2 linked regions of the Methylobacterium currus genome follow. The protein of the gene in region 1 interacts with the protein of each later gene in a pairwise test. Links are inferred from orthologs where the notes say so. Each region holds a gene or a part of one and is shown in the gene's direction. Other genes may lie near its edges.

Region 1 (3,162 bases):
CATCGCCCATGCCTACTCGCCCGAGCAGCTGTTCGAGCGCTTCAAGCGGCAGTGCGACGTCACCTATCCGCACCGGATCACCACGCCGACGGCGGGCAAGCTGACCCTGACCAACCTGCGTCGCGGGCTGATCCTTGGCTTCAACATCATCACCCGGGTCGGCTTGTTCTCCGACTACCGCAAGCCGTTCTGGCGCGCGGCCGCTCACGCCCTCAAGCGCGGGCAGATCGAGGCGGTGTTCAACATGGGCTTCGTCGCCCACCACCTGATCCGCTTCACCCGCGAGGCCCTGCGCGGCGAGCACAACGCCTCGTTCTACGCCGCGCAGGACAAGGCGAAGGCGGAGGCCGCGGCGAGGGCAGGGGCCCGGCAGGCGGCGTGACAGGTCGAGGCACTGACGGAAATTCGCCCCTGCGACCGAATTTCCCTGGTCCGGGTACTTGGCAGGCCGTTTGCACGCCGCTATAGACCCGGCTCCACGTTTCCGAGATCGAAAGGATTCGGCCTTCCGGCCGGTCCTTGAGAGAGGTCCCCGGGCAACCGGGTGACCAAAGTGGCCGGAAGGGCTCAGGGGGCAACCCCTCGCGCCCCGTCCGGCCATGTCCTGTCCGAGACTGCAGGCGCTGGCATCCGCCGGCTTAAACCGCAAAGCCTGCACAGACGGGGAAGACCGAGTTTCACCGCCTCGATGGCCGTATAGGCCGGCGAGGCGTCGGTTTGAACCATCTCGCCCGAGGCGAGGGACCGCACCGGTCCTTGGCATCGGGGGCAGGGCCGTGAAGCGTCGTTCAGGACGTCGCGGTCTTCGCGTGAAGGCCCCGGCTCATCCTGGGCGGCAAGTGCAACCGGCGGGGCCCATCCGGGTTCCGCCAACCGGAGAGAGCCAAGGTGGACAGAGCAGCTAAAGCTGATCTCGTCTCGACGCTCAACGGGGTGTTCGCGAACACCTCCGTCGTCGTCGTGGCCCACTACAAGGGCCTCACGGTCGCCGACATGCAGAAGCTGCGCTCGCAGATGAAGCAGGCCGGCGCCACCGTGAAGGTCGCGAAGAACCGCCTCGCCAACATCGCTCTCGAAGGCACGGACGTCGCCTCCATTCAGCCCCTCCTGAAGGGCCCGACCCTGCTCGCCTATTCGAGCGATCCGGTCGCGGCCGCGAAGGTGGCGGTGGACTTCGCCAAGGCCAACGAGAAGCTGGTCATCCTCGGCGGAGCCATGGGGAAGACCGCCCTGAACGCCGACGGCGTGAAGGCCCTGGCCTCGCTGCCGTCCCTGGACGAACTGCGCGCCAAGATCGTGGGCCTGGTCCAGGCTCCCGCGACCAAGATCGCTCAGGTCGTCAACGCGCCGGCCGCCAAGCTCGCGCGCGTGTTCGGGGCCTACGCCAAGACCGGCGACGCCCAGACCGACGAAGCGGCCTAACGGGCTGTTCGAGACCAAACCGTTCAAACCGACAACATCAGGAAGTGAAAAATGGCTGATCTTGCCAAGCTCGTCGACGACCTCTCCTCGCTGACCGTTCTCGAGGCTGCCGAGCTCGCGAAGATGCTCGAGGAGAAGTGGGGCGTCTCGGCGGCTGCCGCCGTTGCCGTCGCCGCCGGCCCGGCCGGTGGCGCCGCTGCCGCCCCGGTCGAGGAGCAGACCGAGTTCACGGTCGTGCTCGCCTCCGCCGGCGACAAGAAGATCGAGGTCATCAAGGAGGTCCGCGCGATCACCGGCCTCGGCCTCAAGGAGGCCAAGGACCTGGTCGAGGGCGCTCCGAAGCCGGTCAAGGAAGGCGTGTCCAAGGACGACGCCGCCAAGCTCAAGGCCCAGCTCGAGAAGGCCGGCGCCAAGGTCGAGCTCAAGTAAGGCGATGGCGGGCCTTCCGGCCCGCCTCGTGCTCCGGATCCGGTCTCGGCCGATCCGGGGCCACCAGCCCGCGGGCCTCGCGCTCGCGGGCTATGGTCGCTTTCGGCGCACCCCCTCGGGATCCGGGGTACGGATCACCATATCAGTTTTCAAAGGTTGCGGGCAGCCGGTGCACGGGCGGTCCGCGCGGTCCCAAGGCAGGTCTGATGCCGGCGCGATTCGGCTGGCGTCCCACCGGGGCCGTATAAGCGGTGGATGAGGAGCGAGGTCAACCCATGGCCAACACGCTGGTCGGTCGCAAGCGCATTCGCAAGTTCTTCGGCAAGATTCGGGAAGTCGCCGAGATGCCGAACCTCATCGAGGTCCAGAAGGCGTCCTACGACCAGTTCCTGATGGTGGACGAGCCCGAGGGCGGCCGCGCCGACGAGGGCCTGCAATCCGTCTTCAAGTCCGTCTTCCCGATCTCCGACTTCTCCTCGACCGCGCTCCTCGAGTTCGTCAAGTACACCTTCGAGCAGCCGAAATACGACGTCGACGAGTGCCGCCAGCGCGGCATCACCTTTGCCGCGCCGCTCAAGGTGACGTTGCGGCTGATCGTGTTCGATGTCGATCCCGATACCGGCGCCAAGTCGGTCAAGGACATCAAGGAGCAGGACGTCTACATGGGCGACATGCCCCTGATGACGGAGAACGGCACCTTCATCGTCAACGGCACCGAGCGCGTCATCGTCTCGCAGATGCACCGCTCGCCGGGCGTGTTCTTCGACCACGACAAGGGCAAGACCCACTCCTCGGGCAAGCTCCTGTTCGCGGCGCGCATCATCCCGTATCGCGGCTCCTGGCTCGATGTCGAGTTCGACGCCAAGGACATCGTGCACGCGCGCATCGACCGCAAGCGCAAGATCCCCGTCACCTCGCTGCTCTTCGCGCTCGGCCTCGACGGCGAGGAGATCCTGTCGACCTTCTACAACCGCGTCACGTATAGCCGTGACGGGCGCGACTGGCGCGTGCCCTACGATGCCGAGCGGCTGAAGGGCTTCAAGGCCTCGACCGACCTGATCGACGCCGATTCGGGCGAGGTGGTGCTCGAGGCCGGCAAGAAGCTGACCGCGCGCAACGCCCGCCAGATCGCCGAGAAGGGCGTGAAGGCCCTGCGCGCCACCGACGACGACCTGATCGGCCAGTACATCGCCGAGGACATGGTCAACTACAAGACCGGCGAGATCTACGCCGAGGCCGGCGACGAGATCAGCGAGAAGGTCCTCAAGGGCCTGACCGATGTCGGCATCGAGGAGATTCCGGTCCTCGACA
Region 2 (3,183 bases), 890 kb from region 1 along the record:
GCGATGCTGGCCGAACTCGGCTTCGGGCTCGACCTCTCGGCCTGCGCCGCCACCGGCACCAACGAATACCTCGCCTACGTCTCGCCGAAGAGCGGGCGGGCGGTGAGCGCCGCCGCCGGCGAGCCCTGGCGCGACCGGCTGCTGGCGCTGCCCGACTTCCTGGTCGACCGGCCCGACCGAAGCGGCCTCAACGTGCCGACCGGGCGGGACATCAAGCAAGGGTTTACCTTAACGGGTTATTTCCTCGACCAGCACATCTGGGGCCCGCGCGATCTTGCCGAGCCGGAGGAGCGGATGCGCTTCGTCGCCCTCGGCACCGCCGGGGCGGGTTGAACCTCGTTCGAATGCACGGACGGGTTGCTATCCGTTCCTGGCAATCGGCAAATGTTCGTGTTATGTTCTGGTCTTGAGACCGCCGAAATCGTGAGTTGACGTCCGCCCATGGGAAAGCCCTTCGAGCCACCCTCCGACCGCGACGGGATCGAGAACGTCGACCTGAAGGCGGCGCTGGAGGAGCGCTACCTCGCCTACGCCCTCTCGACCATCATGCACCGGGCGCTGCCTGATGCCCGCGACGGCCTGAAGCCCGTGCACCGCCGCATCCTGCACGCGATGCGGCTGCTGCGCCTCGATCCGGGCAGCGCCTACAAGAAGTGCGCCCGCGTCGTCGGCGACGTGATCGGCAAGTATCACCCGCACGGCGACGTCGCGGTCTACGACGCCCTGGTGCGCCTCGCGCAGGACTTCGCCCAGCGCTACCCCCTGGTCGACGGCCAGGGCAATTTCGGCAATATCGACGGCGACAACCCGGCGGCCCAGCGCTACACCGAGTGCCGGATGACCGAGGTCGCCCGCCTCCTCCTCGAGGGGATGGACGAGGACGCGGTCGATTTCCGCCCCAACTACGACGGGCAGGAAGAGGAGCCGGTGGTCCTGCCGGCGGCCTTCCCGAACCTGCTCGCCAACGGCTCGCAGGGCATCGCCGTCGGCATGGCGACCTCGATCCCGCCGCACAACGTGGCGGAGCTGTGCGAGGCCGCGCTCTACCTCATCACCCATCCGGCCGCGACGTCCGAGCAGCTGACCACCTTCGTCAAGGGACCCGACTTCCCGACCGGCGGCATCGTGATCGATTCGGCGGCCTCGATCGCCGAGGCCTACCGCACCGGGCGCGGCGGATTCCGGGTGCGGGCGCGCTGGCAGAAGGAAGACCTCGGCCGCGGCACCTGGGCGGTGGTCGTCACCGAGATTCCCTACGGCGTGCCGAAGGCCCGGCTGATCGAGAAGATGGCCGAGCTTCTGCACGAGAAGAAGCTGCCGCTCCTCGCCGACGTGCGCGACGAATCGGCCGAGGACGTGCGGGTGGTGCTGGAGCCGCGCTCGCGGACCGTCGATCCCGTGATGCTGATGGAATCGCTGTTCCGGCTGACCGAGCTGGAGAGCCGAATCTCCCTCAACATGAACGTGCTGGTCGGCGGTACGGTGCCGCGGGTGATCGGCCTCGCCGAGGCGCTGCGCGAATGGCTCGACCATCGCCGGGTCGTGCTGCAGCGCCGCTCCCGCCACCGCCTCGCGCAGATCGAGCGCCGGCTCGAGATCCTCGGCGGCCTGCTCATCGTCTATCTCGACCTCGACCGGGTGATCCAGATCATCCGCGAGGAGGACGAGCCGAAGGCCGAGCTGATGCGGGTCTTCGAGCTGACCGAATTGCAGGCCAACGCCATCCTCGACACGCGCCTGCGCAGCTTGCGCAAGCTGGAGGAGATGGAGCTGAAGCGCGAGCACGACGCGCTGACCAGGGAGAAGGCCGATCTCGACGGCCTGCTCGGCTCCGACGACAAGCAGTGGAAGTCGATCGCGACCCAGATCCGGGCGGTGCGCAAGACCTACGGCCCCGAGACGCCGCTCGGCCGCCGCCGCACCACCCTCGAGAACCCGCCCGACACCTCCGGCATCGACTTCTCCGAGGCGATGGTCGAGCGCGAGCCGATCACCGTGATCGTGTCGCAGAAGGGCTGGATCCGGGCGCTCAAGGGCCACGTCGCCGACCTCTCGGCCGTGCAGTTCAAGGGCGACGACACCCTCAAGGTCAGCTTCCCGACCGAGACCACCGCCAAGATCCTGGTGCTGGCCTCGAACGGCAAGGTCTTCACCCTGGAGGCGGCCAAGCTCCCGGGCGGGCGCGGCTTCGGCGATCCGATCCGCCTGATGGTCGACATGGACGAGGGCTCGGAGATCGTCACCGTCTGGGCGCACAAGCCCGGCGTGAAGCTCTTGCTCGCCACCACCGACGGGCGCGGCTTCGTCACGCCGGCCGACGGGCTCGTCGCCAATACCCGCAAGGGCAAGCAGGTGATCGGCCTCGACGAGCCGGCGACGGCGAGCCTCGTCGTCGAGGTGGGGGAGGGCGATCATGTCGCGGTCTGCGGCACCAACCGGCTGATGACGGTGTTCCCGCTCTCCGAGATTCCCGAGATGGTCCGCGGCAAGGGCGTAAGGCTGCAGAAGTACCGCGACGGCACGCTCGACTCCGTCGTGATCTTCCGCCTCGCCGACGGCCTGACCTGGCCCGACAGCGCCGGACGCACCCGCTCGGAAGCCGGCGAGGAACTGGCGAAGTGGGTCGGGCACCGCGGCGGCGCGGGGGCGATGGCGCCGCGGGGCTATCCCAAATCCGGCCGGCCGTGACCGGGGCCCGGATCGCGGATGGCGAGCGGGCTGCAACCCGACGAGGAGGGTGAGGAGGACGGCGACGAGGAGCGCGAGCGGGCGCAGCTTGCCCGCGACATCCTCGTCCACAACGAGCAGGTGAAGCTGACCGCCAACCTGATGAATATCGGGGCCGCCGGCTTCGCCATCACGGGCATCGTCGCCCCGCTCACCGCCGCCATGGCAACGACGGGCCGCGTCACTGCGCTCACCCTCGCGCTGATGGCCGTTTGGTTCGTGCTCGGCGTTGGTCTACACTTCGGTGCGAGGCTGACGTTGACGACCCTGCGATGATGAGCCTGACGACCTACGCCCTGATTCTGGTGCCATGTCTCGTCGGCGGTGCCGCGGTGCTCGGCGTGGTTGCGGTGCGCCGATCCGCCGCCCGGCTCGACCGGCGGAAGGCGCGGATCGCGGCGGAGGCCATACCGCCGAGAGGCCCGCGGGCGCATCCAAGGGCGATTCGGCGGGTCG

Evidence for each region. Proteins that work in one complex are often made in the same cells at the same time.
Region 2: the proteins of rplL (region 1) and parC interact in binary tests that used the Escherichia coli proteins (3 or more experiments, as listed by UniProt). The link is inferred for Methylobacterium currus from one-to-one orthologs.

What each region holds. Positions count from the first base shown.
Region 1 is NZ_CP028843.1:2,971,807-2,974,968, forward strand. What follows is about bases 218-3,162. They hold rplL (50S ribosomal protein L7/L12), read left to right. Parts: upstream 218-1,473; coding sequence 1,474-1,851; downstream 1,852-3,162. Other genes in these bases: DA075_RS13875 (B12-binding domain-containing radical SAM protein), read left to right, coding at 218-382; rplJ (50S ribosomal protein L10), read left to right, coding at 889-1,422; rpoB (DNA-directed RNA polymerase subunit beta), read left to right, coding at 2,127-3,162. In the rest of the region: more of DA075_RS13875, read left to right, coding at 1-217. UniProt on the Escherichia coli protein: The binding site for several of the GTPase factors involved in protein synthesis (IF-2, EF-Tu, EF-G and RF3). Is thus essential for accurate translation.
Region 2 is NZ_CP028843.1:2,086,477-2,089,659, reverse strand. What follows is about bases 99-3,064. They hold parC (DNA topoisomerase IV subunit A), read left to right. Parts: upstream 99-441; coding sequence 442-2,688; downstream 2,689-3,064. Other genes in these bases: DA075_RS09800 (hypothetical protein), read left to right, coding at 2,707-3,003; recO (DNA repair protein RecO), read left to right, coding at 99-333. In the rest of the region: more of recO, read left to right, coding at 1-98. UniProt on the Escherichia coli protein: Topoisomerase IV is essential for chromosome segregation; it is the principal protein responsible for decatenating newly replicated chromosomes. It relaxes supercoiled DNA.